Regions from separate parts of the Virgibacillus kimchii genome, predicted to be linked through region 4. Evidence: riboswitches for the same ligand, from Rfam matches in the RefSeq annotation. Region 4 holds a riboswitch; each other region holds the start of a gene.
The links. A riboswitch is a leader RNA that binds a small molecule or an ion and turns the genes downstream of it on or off. The one in region 4 is predicted to bind S-adenosylmethionine.

Region 1 (5,139 bases), 1.8 Mb from region 4:
GCTACCAGCGCATCTTCTTCGGCAAAATATTGCTCAGGCAGTAATGCAGGATCTACATCCGGTGAAAAAGTCAGATTATGCGGATTGTCTTCAATATCATCCAGAGAAAGTTCCTCAGGATCAGTGCCTTCCGGAAGTGTAATCAGACCTTCTGACTCAAATAATGCCAAAATACGACCGTGGTCTGCTACAGAATTACTAATAATTACCTCTGCCCCGTCTGGAATCTCATCCACACTTGCTATTCCCTGGGAATAAACACCCATCGGCTCAACATGAATGCCATCAATATAATCCAATTCATACCCTGTATCACTAACCGTCTGTTCTAAATAGGGGATATGCTGAAAATAGTTTGCATCCAGTTCTCCACTTGCCAAGTCATCATTTGGAAAGACATAATCCTGATACTCTTCAATATTTAATGTAATACCTTCTTCTTCAAGCAGGGGTTGCGCTTCTTCAAGGATTTCTGCATGTGGTGTACTGGAGGCGCCTATGGTAATTTCCACAGGTTCTGTTTCTTCAGTTGCCTCATCTTCGGTTGTATCCGCATCATCAGCTGCGCCATTTTCCGTGGTGTCATTCTCGGAATCTCCTCCACAGGCAGCCAGGAATAATATTAATAGAACAGATAAAAATACTAGTATTTTTTTCATAAGTCATTCTTCTCCTTTGATGTGTTTTTTATGATAAATAGGATTCACCTAATTATTCATTATTCAACATACTATAAAACTTGTAAGCTTTGGATAATTTGGCAAAGGTATTTAGCCACGTCCAGCTCCAATGCCCAGCGATAGCGGGTCTTTACGGTGGGGCGAGGAACGACTGTACCGCAGTCCCAGACTTCCTTCACCTCCGTCCGATTGGTCAACATCGACTCCTTTCGTTGTCGTGTTTCCTTTATCTCCTGCGGCTCAGTCCACTCTATACGTCGCTAAACGGGCATTTCCACCTTTAGTCTCTAACGTTTATCCAGTTTTTTCGTAATGAAATCACCGATAAACTGGAACAGAAACACGATGATTACGATCAAAATGGTAGAAACAAGCACGATGTCCCAGTCCCTGCGCTGGAAGCCAAAGTAATAAGCATAGTTTCCAAGTCCTCCTGCTCCGATGGCACCGGCCATAGCAGTATAGCCGATTAAGGCAATGGCTGTCACCGTTAAGCCTGAAACAAGTGCAGGCATGGATTCGGGGAGCAGCACTTTAAATATAATGGTGGAAGTTTTTGCCCCCATGGATTTTGCTGCCTCAATGACACCTTTATCCACTTCCTTTAAAGCAATTTCCACGAGTCTCCCATAAAACGGTGCCGACCCGATGATCAATGCCGGCAAAGCAGCAGTGGGCCCGCGAAGGGTTCCTACCAGTAAATTAGTAAATGGAAATAATAACAAAATCAAAATAATAAATGGAATTGCCCGAAATACGTTTACAATAGTAGCTGTAATCATATTTAAATACTTGTTTTGCCAAATTCCGCCTTTATTTGTCATATATAACAGTAAACCAAGCATAATCCCGAGAACGAGCGTACCTGCCAGTGCAACAATGGTCATATAAAGTGTTTCATAAGTTGCTTCAATCAAGTCCTGGGCATCCAGATTGGAAAAGAAATTATCCATCATATCCGACATCCTCCATTTCCACAGAGGTATCTTCCTGAATAAAACGGGCAGCCTTATTTATTTCTTCTTCATTTCCTTCCAGCTGTACAATTAAAGTTCCATATGCGCCAGCCTGGGTTTGCGTAATTTTCCCCTGCAAAATATTAATTTCAATATCAAATTGCTTGGCCAGTTGGCTGATCAAGGCCTGATTGGTTGTTTCACCGACAAAATGGAGACGGACGACTTTGCCTGTTTCATATGTTTGAAGCAGGTAGTCCATGCTCTCATCCTCATCATTTGTCCCCATGACCTGTTCCACAAATTTCTTTGTCACCAATTGCTTTGGCTTGGAGAAAACATCGAGCACATCACCCTGCTCGACAATTTTTCCATTTTCCATCACCGCCACCCGGTTACAGATTTTACGAATAACATGCATTTCATGGGTAATCAATATAATCGTTAAATCAAGCTTCTCATTAATATCCACGAGCAGATCCAGAATGGAATTGGTCGTTTCCGGATCAAGTGCAGAAGTCGCCTCATCACACAGCAATACTTTTGGGTCATTTGCCAAAGCTCTGGCTATGCCGACCCGCTGCTTTTGCCCGCCGCTCAGTTGGGAAGGATATGCTTCTTCCCTGCCGGAAAGACCAACCAAATTGATAAGGTTTTGTACTTTTTCTTTGCGCTCTGCTTTGGAAATCCCGGCTATTTCCAGCGGAAAAGCAATATTATCCTCCACTGTCCGGGACCAAAGCAGATTGAAATGTTGAAAAATCATGCCAATATCCTGTCTGGCAAGGCATAACTCTTTACTGTTTAATGCAGTGATTTCCTTTTCGCCCATGACTACCCGTCCGCCGGTAGGCTCCTCCAGACGGTTAAGCAAGCGGACAAACGTACTTTTTCCCGCCCCGCTGTAGCCAATGACACCAAAGATTTCACCTTCATGAATCGAAAGGGTCAAATCATCTACAGCCGTTATTTTTTTCTTATTTGAAGCAAATACTTTACTCAACCCTTCGATGGATATCACAGTAATCCCCCTAACTTATCTCGGCCAAAAAATCAAAAACGCCTTTCTGCCGGAGAACAGAAAGACGCAATAATCGGTCTTTACGTTCTCTCATCTGTCAAAGCGATTGCTTTGCAGGAATTGGCACCTTTCAAATTCAGGATTTGAAGGTTGCCGCGGGTTCACAGGGCCAGCCCCTCCACCGCTCAGGATAAGAGATGAACATTTTATTTCGGATGATAAATAGTATAATAGCACTATTCCTTATAAGTGTCAATCAGTAGTTGTTGTCGTAAAAATAAATAAATTTGTACATCCAATCCCAGTAATTATTGCACAGGATTTTATATTAGGTTACGCTAAACAATATTTAATCTTCTTCGCTCTTTAGTATGGGAATCGAAGTTAGAATAGGAGATTTTATTTGGAGAAGCGGGCATGATAACATCGAATGCGTGAGCCAACATTCCTTAATGCTTGGCGGCTTGGCTCATAATTCATGCCCGCAGAGGCTCCATGTCAAATCGACTTTGATTCTACTTTCTGACTGTACTCTCAACACTAAATAGCGGAGAGCCATATTTAATCTTTAAAAATATTTGCAATATCCACCTTGAAACCTTCAAGAAATTTAGAGGTGATTTCTCCAGTATTTGTTTTTATGTCATGCTGCTCATACATTTTGTCATCATTAAGCGTGTATACAGTTATGGTACCCAGCATCGGATTAACAATCCAATACTCTTCTACACCATAGTTCATATAGATATTTAATTTTGTAATCAAATCATGTGATTGATTGGACTTGCTGAGAATTTCCACAATCAGATTTGGCACCCCGACATATCTGGCATCCGTAAAACCAGCCTTGTCACAAATTATACTAATGTCGGGAATGACAACTTTGGAATCTTCTATTTCTTCGCTTTTTAATTCAATGTCATATGGCGCATGAAATAATTCACATGACTTACCTTCAAGAAAAACGCCAAACTTGGCTTCCAGTTTTCTGGTTATACGTTGATGTTTGGTAGAAGGAGATGGCGACATGTAAATAAACCCATCAATATATTCCAATAAAGCATCAGAGTTTTCCCGTATTTGAAAGTATTCTTCAATGGAAACTGAATCACTTCGGTATTGATTCATTTTATTTCCCTCACTTTTTATCTGCTGATTTTATTTTACCACGATTTGTAACCGTCTACAGCAGAAATTAAAAAAAGGTATAGGGATTTTTTAGACAATACCTGCTAATTCTTCGCAAACATCTCCGGTCTGTACTCATATAAATACGTATAAATATTGGGGATTGAATAAAAGGTATACACTTTTTCTTGTATCTTGCCGTCTCTTTTGATAAGCAGGCAAGGCACGCTTTCTATCTTTTTTTCCTGCATGAATTCCGGGTAAAAAGAGGCGTTCATTTCATGAAAAACATCCTCCTGATGGACAGATTCAATTTTTTCCAGCATGGATCTGGCTAGATTGCATGTACCGCAAAAAGGGGTATAAATATATAATAAATAATCATTCTGTTCCAGTTCCTCTAATGTTGCTTGTTTCAAAAAAATCACCTTTGCTTTTAAGTTTCTAGTATTCCCTGTCAATCAGAAAAAAAGGATCCACTTTTATGTGTTTACCTAAAAGTGCTGCTGCCAAAACATGCCCGGGCGTTGTTGCAACTTCCCGGTATTCACTGCTCACATAAATATGCTCCGCATGCGGAAGTTCCCGTGCCAGCTGTTTGCGGAGCTCTATACCCGGCTCGTCTTCATCTGTCAAAATATAGACTTCTTTATGATCCAGTTCATATTCATCCAAAAGTTCATCAAACTTTTCCACCCCAAGTGTACCGTTCGTACAAATAATCGTAAGATCCTCGGCAATTACTTTATCGAGCTCCCTTTTATCTGTCAACCCTTCCACAATAATGATTTTTTCCGACTCATTCATCATGCTGACATAGCACTCCTACTAAATAAGTAATAAAAACAAGGCTGACATGTAAACGCCAGCCAGGTAGTTACCGATGAATTAACTATTCACTTATTTCTGCTTCATAGCCTTCCGCTGACAGCAAATCATCCAATTCAGACTCTTGGGATAGTTCCACAACAACCATCCAGGCATTTTCATATGGTGACTCGTTCACAAATTCCGGGCTATCCTCCAGCTCTTCATTGACTTCCACAACAGTGCCGCTGACAGGTGCGTATAATTCGGATACTGTTTTTACCGATTCTACACTTCCAAACGGTTCGTTCAGTTCCAGCTCGTCTCCAACTTCGGGAAGTTCCACAAATACTACGTCACCAAGCTCATCCTGGGCAAAATCCGTAATCCCGATCCGAACTTTGTCTCCTTCTTTTTTTATCCACTCATGTTCTTTTGAGTACAATAGATCTTTCGGTGTGTCCATGTCAATCCCTCCAATAAATAATCATACTTCAACTATACTAATTAATCAGCCGTTTATCCAGTTCTTTTTCTAAAGCCATGT
Region 2 (5,139 bases), 160 kb from region 4:
CGGCGGCAACATGAGGGCTTATAAGGACGGGAAATACATAGAGCCATTGGAATTACAGAAATTAATCACTCCATAAAGAAAGGTAATTGACAAAAACAGGGCAAAGGGGATTATCTCTTTACCCTTTTTTGTTTCAGAAAGAATGAAATCCTTGTTTCGCCTTCTCCGCCTTCAGACGGAAAATCCCCTACTGATAAAGCAGGGGATTTTTTGTATGAAAAATCAACCTTCGTGCCGAAGTGAAAAAACAGTAATCAGGGTAAACTATACATAGAAACTAAAACAAGGAAGGTTAGATATATGATGAATCAAGATATTTACAGAAGTATAGCTGAAGACAATATGAGAAACATGAGAAGAAGAGCGGAAGAGCATAAGCTTTATATGAAATCAAAAAAAGGAAAAAACATGGGTTTCAAAAGAGGTTATTTGGGTTTAGACAGGGAGCGTAAAAAAAACATGGGATAGCGTATGTTATCCCATGTTTTCTTTTTCTGTTTCCCTGATTTTTTCGGCAACCGCCTGGGTTAGATCTTCAGCTGTTTTTGGAACAAATGTCGTCAGAACAGGGTTAATAACTGGAGATTTCATGCCGGTTGCTGTAATATCCAGGTTTCCGGTCATTTGTGTTTTATCTTCGTCCAAAGCAATCCCCTCAAAATAGCCGCTTCCTGTAAATTTTTCATTTTTGCCTTCTAAATTAAAGGTGACTTTGGAGGGTTTTTCCCATTTGGTAATGGTAACCTGCAACTTAATTTTCCGTTTTAAAATTCCGATATCCCCCATAAATTCCCAATAGGACTCTCTATCATTGATAATTTCATGGTCAATATAACCGGGAACCAAAGGAGCCCAATTATTCATATCGCTAACGAAATCCCATACTCTCATAATAGGTAATTGGAGTTCTTCATGATATGTTCCGCTTGGCATAACGATTTTCCTCCTTTTCATCATGTATATTTTTATTCATTCCCTGTCTTTTCACCAGCTGAAACTTGTCTGCTTCTTATTATATTTTTTCAATGTCCAATTATGACTCCATTCCTATGGAAGTGGCTTTCCGATCTTTTCATGGTATATAGAGAAAGCTTCAACATCAACATGTCTTCAGGTTTCTCCTGTATATGATAAAAAAAGAACAGGCCTAAATATCCGCATTGTTTTGGTCTGTTCCTGATTATACTGGGGCTTAATAGTGCTGGTTTTCAAACTGATGGAGTTTCTTCTCGTGTTGGGCGGTTTTACTTAATACGAAGTCTGTCGTTTCCCGGGTTTCTGTTAATTCCACGCGCATGCCGTCAAATTTTTTTCCAAGTTGGTCAAAGCCTGTTTCCATTCTTAATTCCATATTATCCATTCTGGATTCCAGTTTGTCCATTCTTGACTCCAGGTTATCTATCCTTAATTCCAGACCATCAATTCTGTTATTCAAATGCTCGAACTGTTTATCCATCTTTTCTGAATGATCTTTTAACGCACCAAGAATTTGTTTTAACATCGTTGGTTCCTCCATGAGCTCACCGCCTTTTCTATTATTATAATTGATTGACCGCAGATTGAAAAGATAAATTCAAGTTGCTTTCTTCATCATCTCTCTCCTCGTTTAGAGAGGAAGTATGGTTACAATATTTTTACCGTTTTCTTCCTGTTTTTGTTTATAATCTTCAAATGACAAATAAAAATCTTCCGGCGGATTGCCGGCGAGAAACTGAAATTCGCCGTTTTCGAATAAAACAAAATAGCTGTTTTCCAGAAGCACGCCTTCTTCCTGCATCTGCAGTGTAAAGCTATGGATTTCCTTTTCATTCAATGGCTCATGAAATATAATTTGCTGTGATTCTTCATCTTCTTTTTCTAATCGAAAAATGCCATACCCTTGGTATTCATTTTCCTTATAATATATTTTATTTTTATCAGAGTCGTAATAATCCTGGATCTTTTCATAGTAATAGCCACATCGAAAACACCATATGAATTTCTCGCCCATTTTATAGTAAAAATCCTCCGTCGCAGAGCAGTTGCAATGGGGACAGGCGATTGCTTGTATGATGGATGCCATAATATCACTCCTTGATTATTTAATTTTAACACGATAATCCTGATGCATTGTTGCAAGTGAAGAAAGTATTTATCTAAGAAGTGGATTCGAGCTAGCTGAAACTTTCATGGATACGCTGACACATTCACTAAAAGGCGAACGAATGCGAGTTTTTTAAAAGAAAAGAAAAAAATCGAAGTTTTTCTGGAAGTAATTTTAAGAAGAGAGATGATGAAGATGATTTAATTATATCTTTATTCAGAAATAATTACAATTTATTTACCCTTCCCATTTCGCGAGATTTCATATATACTGTTACTAATTGAATAGTTATTAAGAGTGACTGAGAGACTTGGCTCAATGATGTCACAGCAACCTACGTCCAGTAAGGTGCTAATACCAACAAAGCATTTGCTTTGAATGATAAAACGGGCTTCCCTTTTGGCAATCAAAGCAAAAAGGGGTTTTTTGTTTTTATGACCAATGATAAAGGAGAGAGCAACATTGCCAATTAATATACCGAAAGCATTGCCGGCAACAGAAAAACTGAAACAGGAAAAAATATTTGTCATGGATGAGGAACGCGCACGAACCCAGGATATTCGTGCACTGAATATTCTCCTGCTGAATTTGATGCCGGAAAAAGAAAGAACAGAACTTCAGCTGCTGCGCGTACTGGGGAATACGCCATTGCAGGTAAATGTGACGTTTCTTCGGATGGCTACACATGAATCAAAAAACGCCAGTAAGTCACATCTGGATACTTTTTATTCGACGTTTGACCAAATAAAAGACCGGCGATTTGACGGAATGATTATCACCGGAGCACCGATAGAGCATTTAACATTTGAAGAAGTGGACTATTGGGAAGAGCTTACGGAAATTATGGAATGGACGAAAGAAAATGTAACTTCCGTGATGCATATTTGCTGGGGAGCACAGGCTGCTTTATATTATCATTATGGAATTGATAAGTATGCCCTCCCGGAAAAATGTTTTGGCGTTTTTGATCATCAGGTTACCGATCCGACGGTAAAACTCGTCCGGGGCTTTGATGAAGCGTACCGGGCCCCGCATTCCCGCTATACTTCGGTGTCGATGGAGGAAGTGGAAAACCACCCTGAGCTTACGGTGCTGTCGGCATCCGAGGAAGCAGGGGTATTTATGATTATGTCCAAGGATGAAAAACATATTATGTTGACTGGCCATTTGGAATATGATGCTGAGACGCTTGCAGAAGAATATCAGCGGGATACAGCCAAAGGAGTGGACATTGCCGTACCACAGCACTATTTTCCCAATGATGATGTAAAAAAACGCCCGCTGAATACGTGGCGATCCCATACACATCTGTTGTTTTCCAATTGGCTGAATTACTATGTATACCAGGAAACGCCTTATGAATGGGACTGACCCGCAACAGATCCAAATGAAAAGGCCGCCTATGAATCTGATTCATAAGCGGTCTTTTATATTATATAATGCGGGAAGCACAAATAGATGGAATGTCTGGTTAAAAGATTGTCACCGCATCAGGTGGTAATTGCCTGACTTGTTGAAGGTACTTCGTCATGTTACTGTCATCTTCTTCAGGATAGGTAAAGCCCCACTGAACAGCGAGATCCTTTGCCAGGGTTCTAAATAACTCACATGTAATAAAAATAGATTTCCAAAAGTACTCGTAATTGTGGCTGGCGTAGGTTTTTACATACATTTTCCAATGTGATTCGGGCAGATACCGTTTAAAATACTTGCCCATTTTCCCTGATGAAACATCAAAATCATGCTCATTTCCAATCCACCAGGATACCATTTCATCAAGTCTTGACCTGATTTCATATTCAAACATTTGCTTTGCATATGGCAATTCATCCCGCCACAATCCTTTGGCCACGTTTTGCAGGCACCACCAGAAATCGTTGCAGCAGCTATGAAATGCTGCGTATACAGGCTTTTTAATGTGATAATCGATATCCGTGGGAGCGGGAATTTGCGGTAGGATATGATCCTTATCAAGCAGGGGGATGGTCAGTTTATCATTTACATAGTTTTCCCTCGTGACTTCTTTTGTTTCTATGTGAAGATCAATTCGGTTTCCATCAGTGAATAGCATTAAGTAACCGTAAGAACGATCGATGTTCACTGGTTTACCAGTGGCTTTATCATTTCTATCCGGCTCCTGCATCATTAGCAAATCTCCGAATGTGTTCACCCAATTCTCATCTCTGATAAAGGATGCGGTTTCCGTTACGACATACACTATATCATAGTCCTGAAAAATATCTTTTGGGACGTGCGGGTTTGTTCTTGATCCGTTCATGTATGCTGCCCTGATCCGGTGATCAGCTTTTGCGGTATCGATGATCAGGTCCATCATTTCTTTTTCTGTTCTCATGAAAACTCCTCCCGGTTCACCTGTTGCTGGCTGATTTTTCAGTTAGTTCTTATTCTACCATACGGGATATAGTTTCGCCGTAATAGAGAGAGAAGAAATACAGGGTTTTATTTAGTTTATGCGTAACTTTTTTCAGTAAATTTCGACTGTATTACAAAGAGAAGAATGGGGTGGTCAATTTGAAAAAATTCATAATGATTCTGGTGCTTGTTTTTGGTATCAGTTTGCTGTTGGCAGCCTGCAACGATGAAGATCAGGAGCAGGGGACAGATGATGCTGCTGATATTTCCACAGAGGGTTATGAAAGGAGTGTTCAAGACGGAGGGTTTACGGAAAGTACGGAGGAAGCGGAAATAGCTGAGCAGGATCAAGAGGCGGCGGATGCCAATGAACGTGCCGATATGCCTGACAATACAGAATCAGGTCAAGCAGACAGAAAGATAATTTATACCGCTGATATGCGGGTGGAAATACGGGATTACCAGTCATCTCTCAGGAACCTGCAGTCAAGTATTTATGATTATGGTGGCTATGTTGTGGAATCCAGCATGTATGAAGGAACAGAGAACAGTTCAACAAGCGGGTATATCACTGCCCGTATTCCCCAGGAGCATTTTGATGCCTTTATTGAAATAGTGGAGGAAGGAAGCGACACGGTGCTGGAAAGCTCCGTTTCCGGGCAGGATGTAACAGAAGAGTATGT
Region 3 (5,139 bases), 310 kb from region 4:
ATCTCTCTCAGTGAATTTTCCACCAGTCGTGCATAAAATGGCACCGCAGCAAAGCTTAGTGAGACACTGGCGGCAGTTGGGCCCATCGTTGTACCAAGAATCAGTTTGGTTAACGGAATAAGCACAACAAGCAAAATAATAAAAGGGATTGACCGGATGATGTTAATAATTGTGCCTGCAACCTGCTGCATAAATCGGTTTTCCCAGAACATCCCTTCACTTGTAACAAATAAAGCAATCCCCAGTGGAACACCAATGATAATCGCAAAGAATACAGCAATCCCCATCATCCATGACGTATCCAAAAATGCCTGCCCGAATTCATTTACCATATCAAGCGACATCGGCAAGCACCTCCAACTGATTCGTCCGCTTTGTAATATATGCAATAGTGCTGTCTATTTCCTTTTGATCCCCTACGATTTCAATAATGAGGGTGCCTAACGGACGATCTTGAATATACGTAATTTGACCATGCAAAATATTTATGTCAACTTGAAACTTGGCCAACGTTTCGGAAATAATTCCTTCTTCGGCAGATTTTCCTCTGAAGATAATTTGTACAATTGATCCCTTTCTCCCCTCAAGCAGCCGGTCAGGGAGTGACAAGGCATGGACCGTTTGCACGAATTCCTTCGTCAAAGGACTTTTCGGACCGGAAAACAGGTCATACACCTCTCCGGCCTCTACCACTTTTCCATTTTCCATGACAGCAATCCGATGACAGATCTGCTGCACGACCGACATCTCATGGGTAATCAGCACAATCGTAATTCCGAGCTTCTCATTGATATCTTTTAACAGTTTTAAAATGGATTTCGTTGTTGTTGGATCCAGTGCAGATGTTGCCTCATCACAGAGCAATACTTTCGGGTCATTGGCCAACGCCCTCGCTATGCCAACCCGCTGTTTTTGGCCGCCGGACAACTGGGCAGGGTAATGATCCGCTCTTTCACTGAGACCGACCATTTCAAGCAGCTCCGGTACACGCTGATTAATTTCCTGCTTGCTTTTTCCGGCTGCCTTCAAGGAAAATGCGACATTATCATACACCTTTTTTGAACTGATCAAATGAAAATGCTGAAAGATCATCCCGGTTTTCTGCCTTTCTTTTCTTACCTCCTTATCCGAAAGGCTGGTCATATCCTTTTGATCGATTAGGATTTTTCCCTCTGTCGGCCTTTCCAATAAATTCAGACACCGCAGCAATGTACTCTTGCCGGCTCCACTGTATCCGATGATGCCAAAAATCTCTCCTTTATGAATCGTTAAATTAACTGCTTCCAATGCTGTCACATTATCATATTGCTTTGTTACATTAACGATTTTTATCATTCAGTGCTCTCCTCCACTTCCACTTGATATGGCGGTTTCACATATCCTTGCAAGTGCTCATTGGTATATTTCAGAAATTTCTCGGATTCATAAGCTTTTCTTAATGCCTCCACAAAATCTTCATTCTCATCTTCCTTACGTACGGTTAAATAGATCAGAAAATCCTCTGAAGTCTTCTCTACATCCACCGCTTCTTCCAATTTCAAGCCTGAAGCAAGTGCAAAATTGCCATTTACAAATGCAAAATCAGTATCACCCAAAGACCTTGGTGTTTGTGCCGGATCGATTGGCTCCACCTGCAGGTCTAAATGATTTTCTTCAATATCATTTTCAGAAGCTGTAATCGGATCCGCTTCCTCATGAATCGAAATCCAGCCGTAATCCTCCAGCATATGAAGAGATCTTGCCAGGTTCACCGGGTCATTCGGCAATGTCACCTTCATTCCTGCTTCCACATCCTCAAGCGAAGTATGTCTTTCTGAATATAAGGCAATTGGTGCTGTCGGCACTGCAAAAGGGACAACTAAATCCATTCCATGGTCTGCATTGAAGTTGTTCAAATAATTACGGTTCTGGTATAGATTGGCATCAATTTCCCCCTCATTCAGCGCATTATTCGGTTGAATATAGTCGTTAAATTCCACGACATCAATGGAATAACCTTCCTCCTCAAGAATGGGGATAATTCCTTCCTGCAGTTGATCACTGTAAGGGCCTGCTGTTGCCCCTATTGTTATTTCCTTGCCTTCCTCACTTGCAGAAGTCGAACCACATGCAGCCAAAGCGACACCTGTTATGAATAGCAATAGGCAAATGAATGTTTTTCTCATCTAATAAACCTCCTGGTCAGCTTCAATTTTTGTTATTGGTTATGCCTGATTTTTCCTGGGACAGATATACTGGGCCGAACAATTTTTTGCATCTATTAAGCTATTAAAAAAACCTCTCACATCACTAAAAAGCTGCATAGCAATTCAGTGATACAAGAGGCCTCCAGTTGTCCGGTCAGCTTCTGTTTATTTAATTGGAAAACCGCTGTTTTTCAATCCGGTTAATTTGTACAATTTTCCCTTCATGAATCGTAATATTGATCTCTCCAAACCGTAAATCTTTCAGCGCATTTGTAATTATTTCATATTTCTCTTTTTCTTCTGTACCCTTCTTCACCTTCTGACTCACATCCTCACCCTTTCTTAAGCAGTATTCCAATTACAAGCAGCACTTTGATGAATGAGCATGTATTTCCGCGCAGCCTCGCCTCCCTTGAACAATTATACAGAGGGCTCAGTACTCACTTGAGGAAGTACCACATGAAAAAAGACCCCTTAATATATAAGAGGTCGAAGCATTACAGCATATGTAAGCAAAAACCTCTTATATCTCAGATAATATAAATCTGTTGGATTTGGCACCGTTTGAAATTAAAATCAATGGTTGCCGAGGTTTCACAGGGCCAATTCCCTCCACCTCTCTGTATAAGAGTTTTGAAATATTTAAATTTAATATGATGCTGTTTATTCTATCGGTTTCATTTTTAGTTGTCAACTGGGGATTTGCATTTTATTTTTTCCTGTACACTAATAATCCCGCTTTCATTGCTGTTAAAACTTCCACCCAGAACGAACTAAAAAAAATAAATAATACCCAAATAACATGCAAACTATTTTTAGCGAAGGAACCCGACTCTATTTTCATTCTTCAACCGGATGCTTTGCCTCATAAAGAAACTGATCCAGTTCCGCTTCATACATCTCCGACTGTTCTTCCGTCCAATTCAGCATTACCTTCATTTCTTCCATTACCGCGGCTTTCTCCTGGTTGACCCAGTCAACATCGAAAAATAATGCACCGGTGCGGCGGATGAAAAAGTCTGTTGGTTTGCAGGCTCCTTCGTATTCCACGCTGTAATGCAGCATGGCATAAGTCAGCGGCTGCAAACGGCTGTTTTTCACCTTTCCTTGTTTATATAACTCATAAAGCATGGGTGCATTCGAACCATAAAATTCTGCTATAAACCTGGCATCCTCTTCCGCAACGCCCGCTTCCACACCCTCTTTTACCTTTTCTTTCACGAAACCGGGAAAACCATCCGAACCGCCGACTTCCCCGCCGGATATCGGCAACGTTTTGGTGCCGGAACTGCTGAGCTGCTCCTTTCCTGTTTCCATTCTTTTCGTCACCGCATTTACCACACTCTCCGCCATCTTTCTATACCCTGTTAATTTTCCACCGGCAATGGAGATAAGGCCTGTGTCGGAAATAAAAATCTCGTCCTTACGGGAAATTTCAGAAGGGGACTTCCCTTCTTCATGGATTAACGGACGCAAACCGGCCCAGCTTGACTCTACGTCAGAGTCAGTAAGGTTTAACCCGGGAAACATAAAATCAATGGATTTTAAAATATAATTACGATCATTTTCCGTCATCGCTGGACTGGCAATATTTTTATCATATTCCGTGTCTGTTGTTCCGACATATGTTTTGCCATCCCGTGGTATGGCAAACATCATTCTCCCGTCCGGCGTATCAAAATAGACAGCCTGCGTCAGCGGAAAACGCGCCTGATCGAAAACCAGATGGACACCTTTGGTTAATTGAAGGGTCTTTCCCTTTTTCGATTGATCCAGTTCCCGGATGGTGTCCACCCACGGGCCTGCAGCATTAACAATATGATTGGCCTTTACCTCGTGTATTTTACCAGATAACTGGTCCTCCATTTCCACCCCGGATACGGTGCCATTTTCATATACGAGGTCCGTTACTTTTGCATAGTTTAATGCAAGTGTCCCATGTTCGACCGCTTTTTTAAGCACTTCAATCGTCAGCCGGGCATCATCCGTCCTGTACTCCACATAATAACCGGCTCCCAGAAGTTCCTTATCTTTTAAAAGAGGCTCCAATTGCAATGCCTCATCACGACTGAGCATTTTCCTCCTTTCCGACCGTTTTACTCCTGCAAGGAAATCATACACCCGTAATCCCACATTTGTCATAAAAGGACTGAAGGTACCACTTTTATAAAAGGGAAGCATCATCCATTCCGGCGTGGTCACGTGCGGGCCATTTTCGTATACGATGGCACGTTCCTTTCCAACCTCTGCTACCATTTTGACCTCAAACTGCTTCAAATAACGCAGGCCTCCATGTACCAGTTTCGTAGAGCGGCTGGAGGTGCCGGCAGCAAAATCCTGCATTTCAAGAAGTGCCACTTTTAATCCGCGGACACTCGCATCCAGTGCTATTCCTGCCCCGGTAATCCCCCCTCCGATAATGATGACATCCAAATCGCTTAATTCCATCCTGTTTAACGTATTGCTTCGATTTCTGCTCGATAGATACAATGCATTCATCCTTTCTTCAATATGAAAAAATACAGTGCCGGCTCTTGCCAACTCTCTTTCTGCAAGTAATTTTGAACCAGCGGAAGCTTTTGTTAAAAATAGTTTTTATGATTATGCAACAAAAAAAGAACACAAGTATACCTTCCCCGACGAAAGATAGACATTGTGTTCTCCTAAAATCTCCACAAAGATAATTAACTTTTCATTTTATTTTACGCTACATTGTCGTATTTGTCCATAATTATCAGCCAATTTTCATCATACATCATACTTACTCTGTGAACTTGTATAAAATCTCTTCCCGGTCCGCAGCGTAAATTCTTACGCCTGTAAAAAGGTACCTTCCTTCTTCCTCATTCATACGATACTTACAGAATGAAAGGAGAGAAGGCGATGCTGCCCACAAGTGAATTTTTACAAGCAATGATTCCCCTCTATCTCATGGCACTCATTGGATTTGCAG
Region 4 (5,139 bases):
TTGATAATGGCCCAAGGTACAAATGTTGATCCAATTACACAAGGGTTTAATTACACTATAGTATACCAATAATAAAACGTTAACTCGTCCTTTTCAGAAGCCAGAGGCCGAACTGGAAGAAAATCTGTAAAAAGGGAATACTAACCTAAGCCCTTCAACATTAATTTTTTTGGGGGGCTTAAATTTATTTTATATTGTATCTCAATCTTCTTAAGCCGTTTATTGATCTGATAATGAAATATTATACCCTTCTTACCTTTTAATCAACCGTATGTAAGACTTATGGCAAAAGTCAGGACAGACATACAAGGGAGGAAACTTATGAGCAAGAAAACCTTTCTTTTCACCACTGGATTTATTATTGTTATTGTTGCTGTAATAATGACAAATTTTTTATCAGAAGAAAATGAAATGATTGTAAAACAAGAGGATGTGGAACTTAATATACTAAACATTGAGCAGCTGGATGATAATAACTATTACATAACTGCCGAAATAATAAATCATAGTTCTTTGGCTTTAGAAGAAAATCATATTTTTATAAATGAAGCTTATAATTTTTCAGATGATCACAATCAATCCACCTCCTCGTCAACTAATGAAATTAGCTCTTCCGCGACCGAACATGCAAATGAACAGAAAGAAACCAACGTTGCGATTGAGATTGATGAACAAGACGGTACTTTTAATCAGGTACTAGCGAATAACTCTGTACAAATAGGAATAAATTTTGAGTTTTTAGAGGATGATTATGAGGCAATACTATTGATTTTCCGTAGCGATGCAATTCGAAATAGTAATAACGTCGTTCAAACATACTTTACAACTTTAATTGAAGCGGTTTCAATTAATGAAATAAACTAAAAGGATTAACAAACTTATAGAATTCGGTCCACCATAAATTGTTGTATTTTTTCAAGTATTGGATGTTAATATTTAAGAGGGATAATATGATCTGGTTAAAATTCGGAATAATTATATTAATTATGGCTATCATTATCACTATAGTTAAACGTTTATTAAGAAAAACGCTCAAAATAGAGAAAGTAAGAAGAAAGCCTTTTTCATATAATCATATAAACGAGTTGTATAAAAGTTGATTGGGGTTAAGGATTATCACTATGATTATCCTTTTATTTTTCCTTGGGTATGTAATAAATAATCCTAATATTTCAATTTACCTAATTGTTATTGTAGTAGTCCTTTTAAGCGTTTGTGATTACATCGTAAGAGCATTTTTTGAATGGAAATACGCAGAAGAACCAAAACAATTCATTTTAACAATAACTGAAATGCTTTTGGTCGTAATTGCTACTGTAATCGTTGTTAATTATAACTTGCTTGGTCTTACATTATAATTTAATCTTTTGAGGTGTCTTGGCTATCTGGAGAGAAGCAGAACAGGCTTAATCTACTATCGGGCAAATACTTGAATAAAGTTTATTGTTATTGAAAGGGGGAAATATAAAATGAGACTAATCCTTGGGACAATGTTAGGATTTTACATCTTAAATTTTTGGATTTTCCCTATAATAAATCAGGTTATCTTCCCTTGGGGAGGGGTTGCCGAAACCCACCTACAACCTATTTATTCGGGAATGATATTACTCGCTGGGCTAATTGTTGCTTGTACAAAAATTTTATTAGAGAAAATAAAAGATTATTGAGCGGAGTAACAAGCATGAAACTTAAATTTAGACCACTTATTAATGTAGTTTCATTTATAGTTATTTTCCTGATTTTATTCCGTATAGTCAACTACATAGCGGATCTATTTTTTTATGATAGAGCCCTCTCCTTCTTTATAGGTTTAATTTCACTTATATTAGCGTTTGTAATTTCATTTATTCTTAGCAGAATCGTAACTGATTGGCTGGAAGACTTGGCTAAAAGAGATTAGTTGATCAGACTTTTATGTAACATCCGCTGTCGAGCCTCGTTATATTTCTTCAAATTTATTCGGAAAGAGTACATCGAAAAAAAAACCTTTCAAAATAACCCTTGACAAACCCGCAACTTTAATCCTATAATAATCGTAATCTAAAAAATTAAATCTCTTATCAAGAGCGGTGGAGGGAATAGGCCCTGTGAAGCCCGGCAACCTGAAGGCAAGTAATACTTGCTTTTTACGGTGCTAAATCCTACAGATCAAGTCCGATCTGGAAGATAAGAGGAGGACCGGTTACATAACACCCTCTTCTTAGGAAGAGGGTTTTTATATTTAACTCGTCTTCCTCCAGATAACTTTAATTAAAAACAAACAACTCAAGGAGGAATTTTTCATGTCTCAATTTCATTACCAAAAACCAGAAACAGTATTACTTCACGGTGGCCAGGAAGTGGATCCTACTACAGGTTCCCGGGCGGTGCCAATCTATCAAACGACATCCTATGTTTTCCGTGATACGGAGCATGCACAGAATTTATTTGGACTTGCAGAACCGGGTAATATTTACAGCCGGATCATGAATCCTACCGTCGGCGCTTTTGAAGAGCGGGTGGCTCAACTGGAGGATGGGGTTGCTGCGGTAGCTACAGCTTCCGGAATGGCTGCGATCACCTATGCCATTTTAAATGTGGCTAAAAGCGGCGATGAAATCATTGCCGACAGTAATCTGTACGGCGGAACGTATAACCTTTTCGTTCATACATTACCGCGCTATGGCGTAAATGTAAAGCTCGTCGACGGCACAGATGTTAACGCCATTGAAGCAGCCATCACCGATAAAACAAAAGCAATTTTCGGGGAAATCATTACAAACCCAAGCCTGTACATTTTTGATGTGGAAAAGGTGGCGGAAGTTGCCCATAAACACGGTATCCCTTTAATCATTGACAACACATTTGCCCCACTTTCCAAACCAATTCACTGGGGTGCGGATATCATCGTTCATTCCGCAACAAAATGGATTGGCGGACATGGTACGTCCATTGGAGGTGTAGTAGTTGATGGCGGCCGTTTTGCCTGGGACAATGGAAAATTCCCCGGATTCACCGAGCCGGATGAAAGCTATAACGGACTTCGTTTTGTCGATGTAGGTCCAGCAGCCTTTGCCACCAAATTACGGGTACAGCTGCTCAGGGATACTGGTGCATCATTAAGCCCGCAAAATGCATTTCAATTTTTACAAGGGCTGGAGACACTGCATTTACGTATTGAGCGTCACAATGAAAATGCACTGGAAACAGCGAAATATCTAAAGAAACACCCCGCTGTTGCATGGGTGAATTATCCCGGCCTGAAAGAGCATCCATCCCATGAACTGGCGAAAAAATATTTACGTGGCGGTTTTGGCTCCATTATCACGTTTGGCATTAAAGGCGGCAGAGAAGCAGGAAGAAAATTAATTGACAATATTGAGCTATGGTCGCATGTAGCCAATGTGGGTGATGCGAAATCGCTGATTATCCACCCTGCTTCCACAACGCATCAGCAGTTAAATGAGGACCAGCTGGCTTCAAGCGGGGTAACAGAGGAACTTGTACGGCTCTCTGTCGGCCTGGAATCAATACAGGACGTTCTCTATACACTGGATCAGGGAATTGCCAAGGCAACCGGTGAAGAAGCGGTATTCGAGGTATCAGAGGAAGCAGCTTCCAACTGGTTATTCTCCTCTCCATTTGACCGCAGTGAAGGCGCACCAAGGCAAAAAGTGATTGCCGTGGCAGAAGCTGACAAGGCCGGAGAAACAGCAACCAAACTGGAAGCATTTGGCTTCAAGCTGGTATCCATCGGGGAATCGGAAGAAGTTTCCGGCATTGAAGAAGTGGACCAGGTAGATGCTGTATGGGTCAATGGCGCAAAGCTGCCGGCAGGTACGATAGAACAGTTTATTAATAAGCAGGGCAAAGTTCTTTTAGTGGAACAGCCTGAAGGACATGAGGAAACCATCGACCATGCACGCGCAGCGGGGATTACAGTAATCACCGGGAAAAATCCGCTTGATGAAGTAAATCGCCTGCGTGGCGGACAGTCATCGACCGTGGTTGCCGGGAATTAGAATGTTAATACGGAAGGCATACACCAGTGTAGATTGGTGTATGCCTTCTTTATTGTTACTATGAATGATTGATATAATTAACACAGGTTTTTCACAAGAAAGGCTATTTATCTATCGTTATCCTTCCATTATTTGTCCGCAATTTTATTTCGTGTTCCCCGTTTCCAATCACTGTATCCCAATCTGTGTTTCCAAAGACCGTGATCCTTCCGTTATCCGTCCGGGCATCAATAACCGCATTTGTTGGTTCCTTTTCCGTCTTTACCGTGATTTTGCCATTATCTGTTTCCATGTTAATATCACGATCCAAATCATCAGCTGTAAGTGAAATAGCCCCATTATTGGATTTGCCTGTGACATCCCCTTCCACATGGTTCAATTCAATTTTACCGTTGGACGTTCTTACATCGGCAGCCACCGCCATAACCCTGTCTAATACAACACTTCCATTATCCGTTTTTGCCTGTATTTCATTAATTGACAGATCCTCAGCCTGAAAAGCGCCGTTATCCATCTCGGCAGTGAGAGATTCATACCTTTTATCCGGCAAGTATATATTCAGTTCCGGTGAACCTGAAAAGGGATTAATGCGGAAAAATTTCCTTTTCTCTTTAATCTGGATCATTAAAGTACCCTCATTTGTTTCGATCGAAAAACTGGGTTCCTCCCCTTCTGTAACTATGCCTTCCAGATTAAGTCTGACTTGTTTCGTATCTGCCGGAAAAATATTTACGCTTCCATTGTCGATGTGAATATCGATTCTCTCTATATTTTCCCCATCCACTTCTCTTTCCGCTGCCAACGTCATTTCATCACTGAGGTTGAAAGTAAAAATAGCTCCGATGACGCCAACAGCGATTAACAATAATGCCAAAAGGGTCATTTTTTTTACATTACGCATGCTTCATCCCTCCTTTTACAAGTTTTGCATTAAAACGCAAATAACGTAAAAACCATTTGGAAAACAGCTGTGTCACATACAACATCCCGAGCAAGAGAAGCAACCCTGCACCTAAAAGCGCAGTGGAAGTAAACAGATCAAACCATAAAAATAATTCCGGTGAAATAATGGCTTGGATGAGTACAAGCGGCAGGGAAATGATAAATGCGAAAGCGGTAATCCATCCGGCAAAAACAA

Region 1: it holds a riboswitch for S-adenosylmethionine, as region 4 does, so the genes downstream of both, ACZ42C_RS00875 (methionine ABC transporter ATP-binding protein) here and ACZ42C_RS12300 (PLP-dependent aspartate aminotransferase family protein) in region 4, are expected to answer to the same signal.
Region 2: it holds a riboswitch for S-adenosylmethionine, as region 4 does, so the genes downstream of both, metA (homoserine O-acetyltransferase MetA) here and ACZ42C_RS12300 (PLP-dependent aspartate aminotransferase family protein) in region 4, are expected to answer to the same signal.
Region 3: it holds a riboswitch for S-adenosylmethionine, as region 4 does, so the genes downstream of both, ACZ42C_RS13730 (DUF2292 domain-containing protein) here and ACZ42C_RS12300 (PLP-dependent aspartate aminotransferase family protein) in region 4, are expected to answer to the same signal.

What each region holds. Positions count from the first base shown of each region.
Region 1 covers NZ_AP043951.1:134,057-139,195, reverse strand. The annotation lists gene ACZ42C_RS00885 (MetQ/NlpA family ABC transporter substrate-binding protein) at 1-659, opposite strand, end outside; gene ACZ42C_RS00880 (methionine ABC transporter permease) at 968-1,636, opposite strand; gene ACZ42C_RS00875 (methionine ABC transporter ATP-binding protein) at 1,626-2,657, opposite strand; SAM riboswitch class I at 2,745-2,854, opposite strand; gene ACZ42C_RS00870 (Uma2 family endonuclease) at 3,219-3,785, opposite strand; gene ACZ42C_RS00865 (thioredoxin family protein) at 3,890-4,204, opposite strand; gene ACZ42C_RS00860 (toprim domain-containing protein) at 4,230-4,595, opposite strand; gene gcvH (glycine cleavage system protein GcvH) at 4,678-5,058, opposite strand; gene ACZ42C_RS00850 (arsenate reductase family protein) at 5,128-5,139, opposite strand, start outside.
Region 2 covers NZ_AP043951.1:2,709,845-2,714,983, reverse strand. The annotation lists gene ACZ42C_RS13060 (phosphoribosylaminoimidazolesuccinocarboxamide synthase) at 1-76, shown strand, start outside; gene ACZ42C_RS13055 (hypothetical protein) at 301-468, shown strand; gene ACZ42C_RS13050 (CoxG family protein) at 475-933, opposite strand; gene ACZ42C_RS13045 (hypothetical protein) at 1,193-1,501, opposite strand; gene ACZ42C_RS13040 (hypothetical protein) at 1,607-2,062, opposite strand; SAM riboswitch class I at 2,369-2,471, shown strand; gene metA (homoserine O-acetyltransferase MetA) at 2,546-3,454, shown strand; gene ACZ42C_RS13030 (aminoglycoside 6-adenylyltransferase) at 3,555-4,436, opposite strand; gene ACZ42C_RS13025 (DUF4349 domain-containing protein) at 4,616-5,139, shown strand, end outside.
Region 3 covers NZ_AP043951.1:2,859,109-2,864,247, forward strand. The annotation lists gene ACZ42C_RS13715 (methionine ABC transporter permease) at 1-344, opposite strand, end outside; gene ACZ42C_RS13720 (methionine ABC transporter ATP-binding protein) at 334-1,335, opposite strand; gene ACZ42C_RS13725 (MetQ/NlpA family ABC transporter substrate-binding protein) at 1,332-2,165, opposite strand; gene ACZ42C_RS13730 (DUF2292 domain-containing protein) at 2,356-2,502, opposite strand; SAM riboswitch class I at 2,707-2,817, opposite strand; gene ACZ42C_RS13735 (glycerol-3-phosphate dehydrogenase/oxidase) at 3,027-4,685, opposite strand; gene ACZ42C_RS13740 (AEC family transporter) at 5,070-5,139, shown strand, end outside.
Region 4 covers NZ_AP043951.1:2,550,733-2,555,871, forward strand. The annotation lists gene ACZ42C_RS12280 (hypothetical protein) at 1-72, shown strand, start outside; gene ACZ42C_RS12285 (hypothetical protein) at 322-864, shown strand; gene ACZ42C_RS12290 (DUF4181 domain-containing protein) at 1,101-1,358, shown strand; gene ACZ42C_RS12295 (hypothetical protein) at 1,470-1,667, shown strand; SAM riboswitch class I at 2,055-2,173, shown strand; gene ACZ42C_RS12300 (PLP-dependent aspartate aminotransferase family protein) at 2,283-4,001, shown strand; gene ACZ42C_RS12305 (DUF4097 family beta strand repeat-containing protein) at 4,105-4,902, opposite strand; gene ACZ42C_RS12310 (HAAS signaling domain-containing protein) at 4,895-5,139, opposite strand, start outside.